4 regions of the Glutamicibacter sp. X7 genome follow, and region 3 is predicted to be linked to each of the others. Evidence: riboswitches for the same ligand, from Rfam matches in the RefSeq annotation. Region 3 holds a riboswitch; each other region holds the start of a gene.
The links. Region 3 has a riboswitch for thiamine pyrophosphate ahead of ACYU0X_RS13175 (ECF transporter S component). Riboswitches for the same ligand answer to the same signal wherever they lie in the genome.
Positions count from the first base shown of each region.

Region 1: another riboswitch for thiamine pyrophosphate. It lies ahead of thiC (phosphomethylpyrimidine synthase ThiC); the one in region 3 lies ahead of ACYU0X_RS13175 (ECF transporter S component).
Region 2: another riboswitch for thiamine pyrophosphate. It lies ahead of thiO (glycine oxidase ThiO); the one in region 3 lies ahead of ACYU0X_RS13175 (ECF transporter S component).
Region 4: another riboswitch for thiamine pyrophosphate. It lies ahead of thiM (hydroxyethylthiazole kinase); the one in region 3 lies ahead of ACYU0X_RS13175 (ECF transporter S component).

Region 1 covers NZ_CM142678.1:3,457,021-3,461,298, forward strand. Annotated here, with positions in the region: gene ACYU0X_RS16390 (MaoC family dehydratase) at 1-233, shown strand, start outside; gene ACYU0X_RS16395 (HpcH/HpaI aldolase/citrate lyase family protein) at 230-1,054, shown strand; gene ACYU0X_RS16400 (hypothetical protein) at 1,067-2,176, opposite strand; TPP riboswitch at 2,296-2,405, shown strand; gene thiC (phosphomethylpyrimidine synthase ThiC) at 2,402-4,144, shown strand.
Region 2 covers NZ_CM142678.1:2,421,914-2,426,191, reverse strand. Annotated here, with positions in the region: gene ACYU0X_RS11560 (mechanosensitive ion channel) at 1-394, shown strand, start outside; gene ACYU0X_RS11555 (GNAT family N-acetyltransferase) at 480-1,496, opposite strand; TPP riboswitch at 1,577-1,687, shown strand; gene thiO (glycine oxidase ThiO) at 1,684-2,811, shown strand; gene thiS (sulfur carrier protein ThiS) at 2,812-3,057, shown strand; gene ACYU0X_RS11540 (thiazole synthase) at 3,060-3,866, shown strand; gene ACYU0X_RS11535 (ThiF family adenylyltransferase) at 3,867-4,278, shown strand, end outside.
Region 3 covers NZ_CM142678.1:2,757,257-2,761,534, forward strand. Annotated here, with positions in the region: gene ACYU0X_RS13170 (ATP-binding cassette domain-containing protein) at 1-1,754, opposite strand, end outside; gene ACYU0X_RS13175 (ECF transporter S component) at 1,751-2,374, opposite strand; TPP riboswitch at 2,453-2,575, opposite strand; gene ACYU0X_RS13180 (DUF4235 domain-containing protein) at 2,652-2,903, shown strand; gene mnhG (monovalent cation/H(+) antiporter subunit G) at 2,926-3,312, opposite strand; gene ACYU0X_RS13190 (monovalent cation/H+ antiporter complex subunit F) at 3,312-3,581, opposite strand; gene ACYU0X_RS13195 (Na+/H+ antiporter subunit E) at 3,578-4,201, opposite strand; gene ACYU0X_RS13200 (Na+/H+ antiporter subunit D) at 4,218-4,278, opposite strand, start outside.
Region 4 covers NZ_CM142678.1:54,488-58,765, reverse strand. Annotated here, with positions in the region: gene ACYU0X_RS00305 (hypothetical protein) at 1-1,178, shown strand, start outside; gene ACYU0X_RS00300 (GntR family transcriptional regulator) at 1,175-1,537, shown strand; TPP riboswitch at 1,573-1,667, shown strand; gene thiM (hydroxyethylthiazole kinase) at 1,657-2,442, shown strand; gene thiE (thiamine phosphate synthase) at 2,454-3,095, shown strand; gene thiD (bifunctional hydroxymethylpyrimidine kinase/phosphomethylpyrimidine kinase) at 3,092-4,278, shown strand, end outside.

The DNA of each region.
Region 1 (4,278 bases), 700 kb from region 3:
GGCTCAGCGATATCTCCTTCCCGCACCCGATGTTCCATGGAGACACCCTCTACACCGAGACCGAAATCCTCTCCGTGCGGCCCTCCTCGTCGCGGCCCGGGCAGGGCATTGCCACGATGCGCCATACCGGCTATAACCAAGAGGGAACCATCGTGGCAACCGCCAGCCGCAGCTGCCTGATGTGGACCCGCGCCGCCCACGAAGCGGACAAAGCTCAGGAGCGTAGCCGATGACACATGCAAAATACTCCACGGGGCCGGCCCTCTTATTCTGCCCGGCCAACCGTCCCGAGCGCTTCGCCAAGGCGGCCGAACGCGCCGATACGGTCATCCTCGATCTGGAGGACGCGGTCGGTGAACAGGAAAAGGACGCCGCCCGGCAGGCGCTGATCGATCACCCGCTGAATCCCGAGCGCACCATCGTGCGCATCAATCCGGTGATCAGCGGTCATTTCCCCGCCGACCTGCGGGCCCTGGCGCAGACCGAGTACCGCACCCTGATGCTGGCCAAAACCGAGGACGGTGCGGTGCCCGCCGCGCTGCCGGACTATCGGGTCATCGCCCTGTGCGAGACCGCGCGCGGGATCGCCAATATCGCGGCCATCGCCGCCACCAATAACGTGGTGGGTCTGATGTGGGGCGCCGAGGATCTGATCGCCTCGCTCGGCGGCACCAGCTCCCGCGGCACCGACGGCAGCTACCGTCAGGTGGCCCGCTATGCCCGCGCCCAGGTGCTGATACATGCCGCCGCGCACGGCAAGGCCGCGATCGATTCGGTGTACCTGGACATTCCCGACACCGCCGGCTTGCTTGCCGAGGCGCAGGATGCCCGGGCCAGCGGCTTCACCGCCAAGGCCTGCATCCACCCAAGCCAGGTTCCGGTCATTCGGCGGGCCTACTACCCCGATGCGCAGGAGGCCGCCGCGGCCTCGCGCATCCTGCGCGCCGCCACCGAGAATTCCGGGGTGTTCAGCTTCGAGGGGCAGATGATCGACGAACCGGTGTTGCGGCAGGCCCGCGCCACGCTGGCCGCCTGGGAGGCCGGGGAACAGTAGGCTCGACCCCGCTTATTCGGCGGCCTCGATGAGGCTTTCGGCCTCGCTGACCCCGGCGGAAATGACCGGCAGCAACCGTTCATCGACCTCGTAGGAATCGCCTGCGGCGCTCAGTAGCCCAAAACCGGCCAGCGAGGCCAACGCGGCCTGTGCCTCGGGCAACACCACGTCGAATAGCTTCGGGCCCACGCTGCGTCGCAGCGGCTCAAACTCCGCATCCTTACCGGTCACCGCGGTGACCAGCAGGTTCCGCAAGATCAAGTAATGCGCCTCGTCGCGCTCGCTGGGGTCCTGATGCGGCAACAGGTGGCTTTGCACGCAGCCCACCGCCATCTCGAAGAGCACCTGGGCGCTGTCGCCGGCCTCCCCCTCGGTCAGGCTGGCGAAGGCCGCCTCATCGCGCACAACAAGTTCTTCGCCGGGCTCCACCACGGACATCACCGCGGCGTTCCAGACATGGGCGAAAACCTCCGGAGCCGGCGCATCACCGCTGGTAGTGGCCGGATCAACACCCACCGAACGCATGATCCGTTCCCGGGCCGGGCTGTCGTCGCGGGTGAACTCATCGAGGTGCACACCCTCACCGAGCGCCAGCGCGAGGTCCTTGACCTTCGTGTACAGGTCGGTGCCGCGCAGCAACTGCACCAGCTCCGCGTCATCCTCGGCGAACCCGGTCAGCGCGGATTCGAGGATCTCCTGCAAGGCCTCGAGCTCTTCCTGCGGCCCCTCCCAGAGACCGCGGGCGGCGAGATACTGGAGGTAGTCGATCCAGGCCCCGAAAATTGGCTCGACCTCCACCCCTTCGGGCAGCGACACCAAGAATTCGGCGAATACCTCGCCGAACAGTTCCGGGTCGATCGCGCGCAGATGGGCGTTGCCGGCCGCCTGAGCGTATTCGCCGCCCACGGACTTCACGACATCTAGCTGCATCTCGGCCACCTGCTGCGCCTGCGACTTATCGAAGCCCGGCGCTTGTTCGCGCACCCACAGGGCATAGTCATCACGTAGCGCGTCGAGCGCGATTCCGGCCTGCAACCGGTGCACGCTACGCCCCCGCGGAGCCGACTTGGCGGGGTTTCCCGCTCCGGCGTTCTTCTTACCCTGGCGTTTCTTGCCGGCCATGAGCCATCCTTGCTGATCGAGCGGAACTACGTCCCGTTAAGCCTACGTGTTCGCGCTGGCCACCGCGCGCCCGGACCGACACCAACTTGCCAGGCACCGCCCCGAACGTGTTAGCGTAATCGCGACCACACGGGTGTCCGTAAGCACGGGCTGAGATCGAACTGTAGCTGTTCGAGACCGTCGAACCTGTCCGGGTAATGCCGGCGAAGGAAGTGAGCTCATTCCATGAATGAATTTCAGCAGCACCCTGCCCATTCTCTGTCCTATCTCGAGGAGGGTGACCTGCGCGTTCCGGTCACCGAAATCGAGTTGGCCGATTCCCCCGATGGGCGAAGCAATCCCCCGTTGCAGGTGTACCGCACCTGCGGCCCCGGCAGCGACCCGGTACAGGGACTGCCACCCTTCCGCGAACAGTGGATCCGGGGACGCGGCGACGTTGAGGACTATGCCGGGCGCGGGCGCAACTTGCTCGACGACGGCAAGTCCGCGCTACGCCGCGGCACCGCCAGCGAGGAGTGGGCCGGGCGGCGCCCCACCCCGTTGCGTGCCACCGGTGAGCAGCGCGTCACCCAGATGCACTATGCGCGCCGCGGGCTGATCACCGAGGAGATGCGCTATGTGGCCCTGCGCGAGGGCTGCGATGTGGAGAAGGTACGTAGCGAGTTGGCCGCCGGCCGGGCCATCATTCCGGCCAATATCAACCACCCGGAAGCGGAGCCGATGATCATCGGCCGCGCCTTCCTGGTCAAGATCAACGCCAATATCGGTAACTCGGCGGTGACCAGCTCCATCGCCGAAGAAGTTTCGAAGCTGCAGTGGGCCACCGCGTGGGGGGCCGACACCGTAATGGATCTGTCCACCGGTGATGATATCCACACCACGCGCGAGTGGATCCTGCGCAATTCCCCGGTGCCCATCGGCACCGTGCCGATCTATCAGGCGCTGGAGAAGGTCAACGGCGAGGCTAACGCGCTGACCTGGGAGATTTTCCGCGACACCGTCATTGAGCAATGCGAGCAGGGCGTGGACTACATGACCATTCACGCCGGGGTGCTCTTGCGCTACATCCCGCTCACGGCCGATCGTGTCACCGGGATCGTCTCGCGCGGCGGGTCGATTATGGCCGGCTGGTGCCTGGCCCACCACAAGGAGAATTTCCTCTACGAGCACTTCGACGAGCTGTGCGAGATCTTCGCCAAGTACGACGTGGCCTTCTCCCTCGGCGACGGGCTACGCCCCGGCTCCATCGCGGACGCCAACGACGCAGCACAATTCGCCGAACTCGATACGCTGGCCGAACTGACCAAACGCGCCTGGAAGTACGACGTGCAGGTCATGGTCGAGGGACCCGGGCACATCCCGCTGCACCTGGTCCGCGAGAATGTGGAACGCCAGCAGGAACTGTGTGATGGTGCCCCGTTCTACACGCTGGGCCCACTGGTCACCGATATCGCTCCGGGTTATGACCACATCACCAGCGCCATTGGCGCCACCGAGATCGCCCGCTACGGCACCGCCATGCTCTGCTATGTCACCCCCAAGGAGCACCTGGGGTTGCCGAACCGCGACGACGTGAAGACGGGTGTGATCACCTACAAGATCGCCGCCCACGCCGCAGATCTGGCCAAGGGTCACCCCATGGCCCAGGCACGCGACGACGCGCTGAGCAAGGCCCGCTTCGAGTTCCGCTGGAACGATCAGTTCTCGCTCTCGCTCGATCCGGTCACCGCCCAGGAATTCCACGATGAAACCCTGCCCGCCGAACCGGCGAAAACCGCGCACTTCTGCTCCATGTGCGGGCCGAAGTTCTGCTCGATGCGCATCAGCCAGGACATCCGCAATGAGTACGGTTCGGCCGCCGAACAGCAGGCGCTGGTCGGAATGGCAGAAAAATCGGCTGAATTCCTCGCGTCCGGCGGAAAGGTTTATGTCAGCGCCGAAATTCCGGTGGGTGAGCCAAGTAGCTAGACAGGATTATCGGCTAGTTTCCTCCAATCCCAAAGGATTAGCACAGACTCGAGCCCTATAGTCATAAGTACCTCATGAAGGTGCGAGTGATGATCGACTGATGGCCCCGGTAGTTACCGGGGCCATTAGTCGTT
Region 2 (4,278 bases), 340 kb from region 3:
CGCACAGATGCTGAACTTCCCGGCGATCACCAACATCCTCAACGAGGTGCTGGCCCTGGGTGGCCGGGTGCTCTTCGGTGGCCTGATCATCGCCGCCGGTTTCGTCGTGGCCAACGTGATCAGCAAGTTCATGGCCGACGGCACCGCCTCGAAGATCGTGCGCTACACCGCGATCGCCCTGTTCGTGGCCATGGGCCTGCGCTACATGGGCCTGGCCGATTCGATCGTGAATATGGCCTTCGGCGCGGTAGTCATCGGTGCGGCGCTGGCCGCGGCACTGGCCTTCGGTCTCGGCGGACGCGACGCAGCGGCCAAGGTGCTGGCCAAGTCCAAGCTGGGCGAGGACAACGGACCTAAGGGTACCGACCTGCCGGATACCGATCCGTTCCGCTAAAGCTGAGGCTCGATCAACCGACGATCGGCACTATCGGGGGATCGCCCACCACACGGTGGGCGGTCCCCTTGCCTTTGCCCGGTAATTATTGGTGCAAGGGCAGCTCGCGTGCCGAGGCCGGCCGTGGGTCACTGGCCAGCCGGGAGTACAGCAGGGTATCCACGCGCTGCCCGTCAATGAGGAACTTGCCGCGCTCGCGGCCCTCGCAGATGAATCCGGCCCTTTCGGCCACGCGGCGCGAGCCCGGATTATTCACGCGCAGGCCCAACTCGAGCCGGTGGATCCCGTGCGTGTCGAAAAGTACCCGAGCCAGGGTACGCAGCGCCGCGCTGACCACACCGCGACCCCGGTACGCGGCGTGCATCCAGTACCAGACCCAGGCGTTGTTATTGGTGGCATCGATCCCGGCGCTGACCAAACCGGCCAGCCCGTCTTCGGTGGCGATGGCCAGTGGGAGCTGAAGGTTGGCCGGATCCAGCAGCCGGGCCACATACTGCTCGGCTTCGGCCATGGTGGTCACCTGACCTTGCCGAGCCATGGCCGCGGCGTCCGAATCAAAGGCCGCCAACACCGCCTGTGCGTCCTCCGGTTCGAGGGGGCGCAGGAAGATGCCGTCGTGTGGTGCGGCGGGGTGTGCCGCGGTAGAACGTGGTGCGTCGTCGGCATTAGGTTGCTCTAGCTCTGCGGCGGCTGCGGGTAGCGGCTCGCTGGTCGCCGTACCCTGATGAAAGAGCAAACGCCATTCGCCCTCGTGCTTTTGCCACAGCGAACTGCGGTGGGCAGGTACCGAGCCGGTCTCGGAACGCCAGCGCAGCAGCGCGGTCTGTGGGGCCAGCAAACACAGCTGCGGTGCAAGCACTTTGCCGGGGACCCCAGGTCCGGCGTCGGCGGCGGGCTCAGCTTGCAGCAGGGCCACGATGGCGGCGAAATCATAGCTGGTGCCCGAGACGCCGACCTCGGTGAAGTGCGGGTGCAGCAGCTCGCGCAGGGACTTTTCGTCGTGCCGCACGGCCGGATCCAGTAGCCGTGCCTCACTGGCGGTCAGGTGCTCGACGAGGGGAGCGGCGGGGTCGAGAATCTGCGGAAAATCCGTGTGCTGCATGATCACAGTAGATCACGCCGCGAGGCTAAATGCTCACGTCATGGAATTTCGCTTAGTGAGCGGGCTCATGCTTATAATCGCAACAACTTCGCGGGAGCCCACCGATTGGAACGTGGGCTGAGAGGGCCGAACGCCGACCGCCAGACCTGATGCGGGTGATGCCGCCGTAGGAAGGAAGTGTGCCGTCGTGCATATTCTCGTCGTGGGCGCCGGAATCATCGGCCTCGCCACCGCCTTCGAACTCAAAACAGCCGGGCATACGGTCAATGTGATCGACCCCGACCCGGCCGGTGGGGCCAGCCACGCCGCCGCCGGCATGCTTGCCCCGGCCGCCGAAACCGTCTGGGGCCAACACACCCTGCACCCGTTGATGGTGCAGGCCGCCGCCGACTACCCTCAGTTCATCGACCGCATCGAGGCGATCACCGGAGAGCGCCCGGACTACCGGGATAACGCGACACTCGTGGTGGCCGCCGAGGCCGCCGACCGGCAGGCCTTGAACGAACTCGAATCCTTGCAACAATCCCTGGGGCTGCGCACCGAACGGCTGCTGGGTTCGCAGGCCCGGGCGGCCGAACCGGCGTTGGCGGCCAATATTGCCGGGGCCATGCGCTTTGCCGACGATCATCAGGTCGACCCACGCTCGCTGACCGCTATCCTGCTGCGCTACCTGCACGCCGAGCTGGTCCGCGAGCAGGCCATCGAGGTGCTCCGCGAGGCCGGAACGATCAGCGGGGTACGCCTCGCCTCGGGGCGAGTGGTTGAAGGCCACTGCGTGGTATTAGCCACCGGACTCGGTGCGCTGGCCGGTGCCCCGGAGCTACCGCTGCGTCCGGTGTACGGCGACATTGTGCGGCTGCGCCCGCACGGCGGACGGCCGCTGATCGAGCACACGGTGCGCGGGATCGTCAACCGCCGCCCGGTCTACCTGGTGCCACGCCGCGACGGTTCGCTGGTGCTCGGGGCCAGCAGCCGCGAAGACGGCCGCGCCGAGGTCAATGTGGGGGCGTTGCACACCCTGCTCGACGATGCCCGGCGACTGGTGCCCGGGGTGGCCGACGCCTCGCTCCTGGAGGTGATCGCCCGGGCCCGGCCTGGCACCGAGGACGACGTACCCATTATCGAACGCGTCGAGCAGGGCCTGGTGGTCTCCACCGGCTACTTCCGGCACGGGATTCTGCTGACTCCCTTCGCCGCCAAGGCCACCGCCACCCTCGCCACCGGCGGGCAGCTGCCCGCCGCCCAACAAACCACCCTGTCCCTGAGCCGCTTCACCGGCGGCCACCTGCCAGCCCAACCCGTGGAGGCAACCTAAATGCACAGCATCGACATCCAGCTGAACAACCAGGCGCACAGCGTGCCAGCCGGCAGCACCGCCCGCGACCTGATCGCCACGCACACCGGACGTGCACTGGGCGAGGACGGGCGTGCCGTGGACGGCAGCCGCCTCGGGGTCGCCCTCGCCGTGAACGGCGCGGTGCTTCCGCGCGGCAAGTGGGCCAGCTACGCACTCTGTGCCGGGGACCGCCTCGATATCGTCACCGCAGCCCAAGGAGGCTAATCATGAGCACCATCGACCACTTGGCTACCGACACGTTTGAAATCGACGGGCAGCAGTTTAGCTCGCGGCTCATCCTCGGCACCGGCGGGGCCAGTTCGCTGGCCAGTGTCGAACAGGCGCTGGAGGCCTCCGGCACCGAGATCACCACCGTGGCCATCCGGCATTTCGCCGCCGCCGGCTCCGGGTCGGTCTATGAGCTACTGCGCCGCAACAACGTGCGCCCGCTGCCGAATACCGCCGGATGCTTCACCGCCCGCGACGCGTTGCTCACCGCCCAACTGGCCCGCGAGGCGTTGGAAACCAACTGGATCAAGCTCGAGGTCATCGCCGACGAGCACACCCTGCTGCCCGATCCGATCGAGCTGTTTAGCGCCGCCGAGCAGCTGGTGGCCGAGGATTTCACGGTCTTCGCCTACACCAACGACGACCCGGCCCTGGCCAAGCGTCTCGAGGATGTGGGGGTGGCCGCCATCATGCCCGCCGGTTCACCGATCGGCTCCGGGCTGGGCATCCTTAACCCGCACAATATTTCCACCATCGTCGCACGCAGCAACGTGCCGGTGATTCTCGACGCCGGGGTGGGCACCGCCTCGGATGCGGCGTTGGCCATGGAGCTGGGGTGCAGCGCGGTGCTGCTGGCCAGCGCGGTTACCCGCGCGCACAACCCGGCGCTGATGGCTCAGGGGATGCGCGAGGCGGTGCGCGCCGGGCGTGCCGCCCACCTGGCCGGGCGAATTCCGCGCCGTGACGTGGCGCTGGCCTCCTCACCTGCCGAGGGCATGATGCAGACGCTGGTCGGTGAACTGTAGATGCCGCTGCCCCCGTTGGTGGCCCCCGGTCCGCCGCTGTCACCGGATGAGCTGGCCCGCTACGCCCGGCATCTGACCCTGCCCGGGGTCGGTCCCGAGGGGCAGCGCCGCATCCGCAACGCCAAGGTGCTGCTGATCGGCGCCGGCGGACTGGGTGCCCCGATCCTCCAGTATCTGGTGGCCGCCGGCCTCGGCGAGCTGACCGTGATCGACGACGACCGCGTGGAAGCCTCCAACCTGCAGCGCCAGGTCATTCACCGCGAGGCCGACGTGGGCCTGGCCAAGGTGGACTCGGCGGTGCAGGCCGCACACCGGTTGGATGCCGGGGCGCGCGTCACCCCGATCTCCGGCCGACTCACACCGGCAAACGCCCTAGAGCTCTTCGCCGCCCACGATCTGGTCATCGATGGCA
Region 3 (4,278 bases):
GCCAGTAGCGGCCACGCCCGGCGCAGGAACGAGAGCAGGCGCAGTCCGGCCAGCGGGAGTGCCACCAGGGTCGCCACAATAATCACAGAGGCAGAGACCCAGTCCATGGTGGACACCAACGGCAGGGTGGCGGCAGCCACCGCGGCAAGCTTCGCCAGCGGATTGATACCGGCCAACCATGACTCCCCCAACGGCGCATCGAGCATTGGGCCCGGCCGTCCGGTGGCCTCAGAAGTTTCACGTGGCGCCGGCAACTGCAATTCTTGGGAGGCTAGGGCCGCGGAGAACTGCTCATCGTGGGTTACCGCAATGACCGCGGTGCCGGCTTCGAGAGCCTCGATGAGTAGCTGCACCAGTTCTCGCCAAGTATTGGCGTCCTGTCCAAAGGTGGGCTCATCGAGGATCAGCACCTGCGGGTCGGCGGCCAGCACGGTGGCAACCGACAGCCGACGTTTCTCCCCACCGGAGAGGGTGAAGGGATTCGCCTCCGCGAGGTCTTCGAGGCGCAAGCGGCGCAGCAACTGATCAACTCGGGCGGCGATCCGCTCTTCGTCGAAGGCCGGCGCCGCGGGATCGGCGGCGTGGGCCCGGCGCGGGGCAAACTCCAGCTCTTCACGCACGCTCTGCGTGACGAACTGGTGCTCGGGCTCTTGGAACACCGTTCCAATGCGCGCAATGAGCTTTCCGGCCTTCCAACTAAAGGGTTGCTCGGAAAGTTCCCCGGCAAGGTCCTCGCTGGCTCGCAAGGTGCCGCTGGAAGGCTCGAGCAGCCCTCCGAGGGTCAGCGCCAGGGTGGATTTCCCGGCTCCGTTGGCTCCTCGAATACAGTAGGCAGCTCCGGCCCGAATCTGCAGATCCACTGCGGCGGTCTTCGGTGCCTGCGCCGAGCGTGCGGCAACGAGATCTTGCGCATGCAATAGCTCCACCCCCGGGGTGCCGGCAAACACGGTGGTCTCCGGGACGATGCCCGGCACCCAGAGGCCGGCAGCGCTCAGCTCGGCGCGCAACTGCCGGTCGCTGAACAGTGCCTGCGGGTCAACATCGTGGGCAACGCCGCCTCCGGGGGCCAGCACCACCACGCGGTCTACCGCATCGGCCCAAGCCTCGAGCCGATGCTCCACCACGATCAACGTAGCGCCGGTACTCTCGGCGGCCGAAAGTACCGCATCGCGTAGGGCGGGCACACCCTCGGGGTCGATATTGGCCGTGGGTTCGTCCAGCAGCATCAACCCCGGCTCCATGGCCAAGATCCCGGCGAGCGCTAGGCGCTGTTTTTGTCCACCGGAGAGGTGCGCGGTGCGGTGCTCCCCGTCGAGGGCGCCCAGGCCCACGGCCTGCAGCGCCGGGGTGATCCGTTCGCGAATGAGTTCCGGGTCCATGCCAAGATTCTCGGCGCCGAACGCAACATCGTCGACAACCCGAGATTGCACAATCTGCGTTTCCGGGTCCTGCTGCATGAGCCCGACCGGTTGCTTGGCGCTAAAGACATCCTGGCCTCCCACCCGTAAGGACCCAGTGGCTTCGCTCAGTTCATCGACTTCGAGGATGCCGGCCAGAGCATAGAGCAGCGTGGACTTTCCGGCCCCCGAGGGCCCGAGCAGCAGCACCTTCTGCCCTGCGGGAATACGAAGGTTGAGGCCTTGAAGTGCGGGCTGCTCACGTTCGGCATGACGCCACCCGAAGTTCTCGGCAGAGACGGCCAAGGCTTGGGTGCGCACCGTCGCAGGACGCTGTTCCCCCAGCCCGGCACTCATCGACTCTGTCCCCGCCAGGCCCCTTCAAGGTGGGCTCGACGACTAGCTAGCGCACCCAACGCACCGGTGCGGGCCAAGCCACGCGTGGCCAGCCATGGCAATAGTCCAGCGATGATCATGCCGGAGATCGACATGGCCAGTACGTGGAAGAACTTCATGAACGGGGTGTAGGCCTCGTAGTAGGCCAGTACGTAGGCCTCGGTGAACCCTCCAAAGAATCCGGACATCAACCCGGCAATAAGTGCCACGGGCAGGGCGAATTTCCGGTAGCGCACGGCCGCGAAGACTACTTCGGCGCCCAGACCCTGTACGAGCCCGGAGAGCAGGACGGTCAGTCCCCATTGGGAACCCAGCAAGGCCGAGATGATTGCGGCCAGCATTTCACAGTACAAAGCGGCACCGGGCTTGCGGATAATCAAGGCGCCCAGGGCTGCCGGGAAAAGCCACATGCCCGAAACGAAGGCGGCGGCTGGCGGGAAGGCGACGAAGCCTAGGGATACAAAGCCGTAGCTCGCGTTCCACGCCCAAAAAACCACACCGGAGGCCACTGCGATGGCCGAGGCGATGACGATATCTACCACGCGCCAACTGGCACGGGGCTTAATTGCTGAAGTACTCATGATGGTCTCCTCCTGAGATAAGGAGGGGGGATGTACGCAAACCGCGCGTCCTATTAAATGGGCCGAAACGGGTTTCCGCATCCGAGATGCTCGACTTCCTTCGCCGGTATTAGCCGGAGCAGGTTCGAGGGTCTGCGATCTATCGCACTCTCAGCGCCTTTGGTCCTTGTTAAAGGACATGGCGCTCCCCTGTCGGAATGGTTCTGCGCCCCAAGCTTAGCGCAGGTAAGCTGGAGACGGGTAAGCAGAGGACCGGATATGAACAAGAGGGAGCACGATGAACGCCGTTTCTAAAATCGTCACCATGTTGGTTTCACTCGGTGCCGGTGCACTGGCCACGAAGCTGGTGGATCGCACCTGGAAGGGTTTCACCGGCAACGATGCCCCACGCGGAAAGGATGCGCAGGCCGAGGCCACGATGCGTCAGGCAATCTCCTTTGCCGTATTCTCCGCAGCGGTGGCCGCAGTCATTCAGGTGATCGCCGACCGCGGCGCAAATAAGGCGCTGTCGAAGCTCACGAAGAAGTAGTTTTTACGTAGCCTAAGGCCCGTCACTGCTGTTCCGGTGGCGGGCCTTGGTCATGCCGCTGTTCGGCTTCAACCGCGCGGATCGCTGCGGCGAGCTCATCACTATAGATCGACTTGTGACTCACGTGCTTCGTGCGGTAGCCCGAGCGGCCGATCATATGGGCGGAGACCGGTGCGGTCAGCAACTGCATCCCCCAGGCCAAGGCCAGCACGGGCACCACGGCCCAAGAGCGTAGGTGGATGGCCAGGGCAATGAAGATCAGCAGAAACCCCAGTACCTGTGGTTTGGTCGCGGCATGCAAGCGGGTGAGCAAGTCGGGGAAGGTCATTAAACCGATACCAGCCACCAAAGACAGCAGACAACCAATGATTAGGAAGACGGCAGCGAGCACATCCAGAAAGGCGTCCATCAGGCGTTCCTCTGATCGGTTACATAGCGTGAGACGGTCACCGAACCGATGAAGCCCACCGTGCACGCGACCACGACGAAAAGCACGTTATCCAGGTGCCGGTTGTAATACATTTCCAGGCAGACCGCGGCCGAAACGATCAAAAGCATCACGTCCAAGGCCAACACTCGGTCGAGGATCGAGGGGCCTTTCGCCACGCGAATGACGCATAGGATCAAGGCGACCGATAACACCGAGCCGCATACCCACATCACTATCTCGGTCATCATTGTGCCTTCCTCGCCGAAAACTTCGGTCCGCACTCGGCTTTGATTGCCTCGTACTCGCTCTTACTGCCTATGGCCATGATCAATCGGCGTTCGATATCGCGAATCTGGGTTCGCGCCCGCTCCACGGCCTGCTCATCCTCGGTATCCGCGTAGTGCAGATACAACGTGGAGCTGCGTCGGTCCACGTCAACGACGAAGGACCCGGGGATCAGGGTGAGCACATGCCCCACGGTCATCACGATCAGATCCGACTCGGTGCGCAGCGGTACCGCGATCAACGAGCTACGAGTCGCCCGCCCCTTGAACAGGGCCAGGTACGCAACATGGACGCTGGCGGCTACCACTTCACCAATGAACCACACGAACAGTTTGAGGCAGTACCAAAGGTTCAAGCGTCCCGGCAGCACCACCGGGGGCAAGGGGAAGAGCGTGGTGATCAGCACCGCGATAAGCGCACCGAAGAGCAGATTCCCCGGCGAAAAATCTCGCCAGAGAGCACCCCACACCAACACCAGCAGGATCAGTAGCGGCCATTCTTCGCGCAGGGTGGCACGGTGACGTATGCCAACGGGATCGAGCGCATCATCGATGCGTTGATCTTTGCTATTTGGAGTCTCCATGGTTCCCACTCCCTTCCTACTGCCCGGTCAAGATCGAGGTGATGTACGGTTCACGTGCCAGCAGTTCTGCGGCGACG
Region 4 (4,278 bases), 900 kb from region 3:
GCGTGCGTGATGTCCCGGGCCTAGCGCCCCGACCCGAAATCACCGAGGGCGATGGAGAAAACTACTCCATCACCCACTCGGCCCAGCCCGGCCTACGCGATTCCGCGGAGCTGCTGCCCTACCTGCTATTGAGTCTCGTGGCGCTTCTGGTGGTTGCACTGATCGCCACACTGGTCATCTTGCGCCGCAAGCCACTGGAGGGAATCACCGAACACGATAATCGGCTGCTGCGCATCACCTGGCTCAACCGGCTGTATCGCACCGTGACCGTGCTTCTGGCCACGACCGCCGCTCAGGCCTTGCACTACAAGGCGCGGTGGCTCTACGACCGGTCTACAGAGTTCCTCGACGGGCTCGGCGGCGGAATCGACTATATGGATCGGCTCGAGAGCGTTGCCGGCCGCTGGGACGAAACGGCGAACTACGCCGTCCTGGCCATCTCCTTCGGCATGTTGCTCTGGCGCCCACCAACGAACTTCGAGGCGCGCCGCCGCCAGGCAATCTCCCCCTTCGGACGGCTGCGTGAACAACTATTCGCGGTGCAGTACATGAGCGCTACGCTGGCTCTACTGGTAGCCGCCGCCTTCTGGCAGATGTTGCCGAGCACCGGACCTGCAAGCATGCCCACGGCTGAACGCACCACGGCTATTTTGCTCCTCATCACGGCAGTAGCCTTCTTGTATCTACTGATCAACGCCGCGTACCTGCTCTACATGATCATTCGGACGCGAACTCTGGGGCATCTGGCCAGGCCATCGGCCCCCTTGCCCCGATGGACCTATATCAGCGCCGGAATTGCTGTGGCAGTAACCCTCTACTTCCTGCTAAATCCCCCGCTAGATATGTTGTGGGGCTTTGTCACCCCTACCTGGTGGATCCCGCTCGTCTTAGTTAGCGCGCTTGTCGCGGCATATGCGGGTTTCTGTGCGCTCATCCGTGCAACAAAGATCCCCTGGAACGTCACCGCGCAGCAAGAAATCTGGTACCGGCAGGTTCTGGAATTCCGCTCGCTCCGCGTGGTGACCGGGGCCATCGTGTCCATGTTGCTACTGGGGTATCAACTGTTGAACGATTTCGGATTAGTCGGCGTGGTGATCTGCTTTGCACCCGCCGTGCTGGCCTTGCAGCGCCCGGCAACCCCCAAGATGCAGAGATCCAGCTCTGTAGGGATTCGATGAGCGCCAAGATTACCGTGGACCTGGATGCTGCGTTACCTCCCTACGAGCAGATCCGTAGCCAGGTCGCCACCTTCATCGCCTTAGGCGAGCTACCCGAGGGGAGCAGACTCCCCACGGTTCGCGCGCTGGCCACCGATCTAGGCGTGGCAACCGGCACCGTCGCGCGCGCCTATAAGGAACTCGAGGCTCAAGGCCTGGTGCAGTCACGGCGACGGGCCGGCACGGTGGTGGCCGCCGGTCACGCTAAACCGCATATGGAGCGGGATATCCTGCAGGCCGTGGATGACCTACTTGCCTTGGCACGAGCCCAAGGCGTCGATGAGACCACACTGATCGCGCTTATTCGGCGCCGGTCATGAATTTGTGATCTGCCGCGAGGTTACGTACGCTCGCATCGAGTGACACGGGGTGTCGGCGCCGCCGACTGAGATGAGACCCGTTGAACCTGAACTAGGTCAAACTAGCGGAGGGATGTCGCATGAGACTATCTGTCGTTGCCGAACGCATGCGCGCGCAACAACCCTTGGTGTTCTGTCTAACCAACGTGGTGGTCAGCAACTTCACGGCAAATGTATTGCTGGCCGCTGGCGCGGCCCCCGCGATGACCAATCTGCCCGGGGAAGCCCGCGAATTTGCCAAGGTGGCCTCCGCGGTGTTGGTCAACCTCGGCACCCCGACCACCGAACAAATGCGCGCCATGGAGCAGGCGGTTGCCGGGGCCAACGAGGCAAACACCCCATGGATTCTTGATCCGGTGGCCGTCGGTGCCCTTGGCGAGCGCACCGATTTTGCCCGCAGCCTGCTGCCAGCTCGGCCCACCCTGATCCGCGGCAATGCCTCGGAGATCCTCGCACTGGCCGGCTTTGAATCCGCCGGCCGCGGCGTTGATTCCACCGACAGCGTCACGGCCGCAATGGATGCCGGGACCGACCTAGCGCGCCGCTACGGCAGCGTCGTTGCCATATCCGGTCCGGCCGATGCCATCATCGAGGCCCACCGCATCACCCTCGTTCATACCGATGGTTTGGCGCTGACCAAGGTTACCGGCGGCGGGTGTGCCCTCGGAGCCTTCACGGCCGCCATGGTCGCCGCCAGCGACGAGGTCTTTGAAGCGGCCGTGTCCGCCCACGCTTGGTATGGACTAGCCGCCGAACGTGCGTGGTCGCGTTCCCGCGGACCTGGAAGCTTTGCAGTGAATTTTCTAGATGAGCTGGGCGAGGTAACGCCCAGTGACATCGACTTCGTACGACATGAGAAGCATTAGAGGACTGTTGAATGCGTGAACTTGGCCCCTACTTAGTGGCAAATACGGCAAGCTGCACCCCGCATAGCACCCTTGAAGTGATCGCGCAGGCGGTCGCCGGTGGCATTCAGTGGGTGCAATTGCGCGCGAAAGAGGAAACCGCGCGGGAATTCTATGAGCTGGCCATCGCGGCCGCCGAACTGACCGAGGGCAAAGCCGAACTGCTGATCAACGACCGGATCGACGTCTATTTGGCCGCCCGTGCGGCGGGTGCCGCGGTCACCGGTATCCACATCGGGCAGAAGGATCTTCCGGTTCGGGTGGCCCGCACGCTGATTGGCGAAGGCATTATCGGGCTCAGCGCCTCCTCCGACGATCAGCTGGCCCAAGCCGCGCGTGATGCGCAGGCCATCGACTATCTGGGCGTCGGAGCCATCCGAGCCACACCAACCAAAAAAGACCACCCAACACCTATTGGGATCGATGGCTTCCTGCGTGCTGCCGGTCGGGTAGATCTTCCCTGCGTCGCCATCGGCGCCCTGACCGCGCAGGACGCCAGCGCCCTGCGTCAAGGCGGAGCCGCCGGCATGGCCGTGGTTCGCGCAATCTGCGCCGCACAAAGCCCCGAAACCGCAACCCGTGAACTGATCGACGCTTGGGAGTCCGCCCGATGAGCCTGAATATTCTCTCTGTTGCCGGATCCGACCCCTCGGGCGGCGCCGGGATCCAAGCCGACCTGAAAACCATCGCCGCCTGCGGCGGCTACGGCATGAGCGTCATTACCGCACTGACCGCCCAGAACACCCAAGGTGTACGGTCTGTCCATGCCATCGAGCCAGAGTTCGTCGGTGAGCAGCTCCGTGCGGTCAGCGAGGACGTGCGGATCGATGCGGTGAAAATCGGGATGCTCTCCAATGCCGCAGTCATCGCGCAGGTTGCCGACTGGCTGGCTCACATCGAGGTGCCGGTGGTGCTCGACCCGGTCATGATCGCCACCAGCGGAGACTCGCTACTCGACGCGGACGCCACGGCGGCATTGCAACAATTGCTTCCCCGCGCCACGGTGCTGACCCCGAATATCGACGAGCTGGCCGCTCTCAGCGGCCAACCCGTCCCAGAGCGGTGGGAAGAAGTTATTGAGCTTGCGCGGCAGCTGGCCGATCGCCACGATGTGCTCGTCGTGGCCAAGGGTGGCCATCTGAACTCCAGTAGCTGCCCGGATGCCCTTGTAGGGGCCTATGGCGTTCTCGCCGAATATTCTTCTCCGCGCATAGATACAACTCACACGCATGGAACCGGGTGTACACTTTCCTCCGCGCTGGCCACCTACTACGCCGCGACATCCGACTGGTCGCAGGCGTTGGAGATGGCCAAAAGCTACCTCGCCGAAGCCATCTCAGGGGCGGCGAGCCTGCAGGTCGGCTCCGGGCACGGCCCGGTGGATCACCTCGGCGCGCTGCACCGCGCGGCCGGTTCGCAGCCGGGCGATCCGATGCTCGAATGGTGGGAGCGTATCGCGGATATTCGGGCGCAGATTGACGACCTTGAGTTCATCCGCCAGCTCGCCAATGGCACGTTACCGCGCGCGGACTTCGACTACTACATCAACCAAGATGCCCTCTACTTACGCACCTACGCCAAGGTACTGGCCCGCGCCAGTGAGATCTCCAGCGATATCGAGGCCCAACGCTTCTGGGCCATCGGTTGCACGGGAATCCTGGACGGGGAAATGGAACTGCACCGTGGCTTCCTGCCGCACTTCAGCGATACGCCGTCGGAAACCACGCTGAACTACGTCAACCACCTCAGCAGCTGCACCGCCAACTATTCCGAGCTGATCGCCGCCATCCTTCCCTG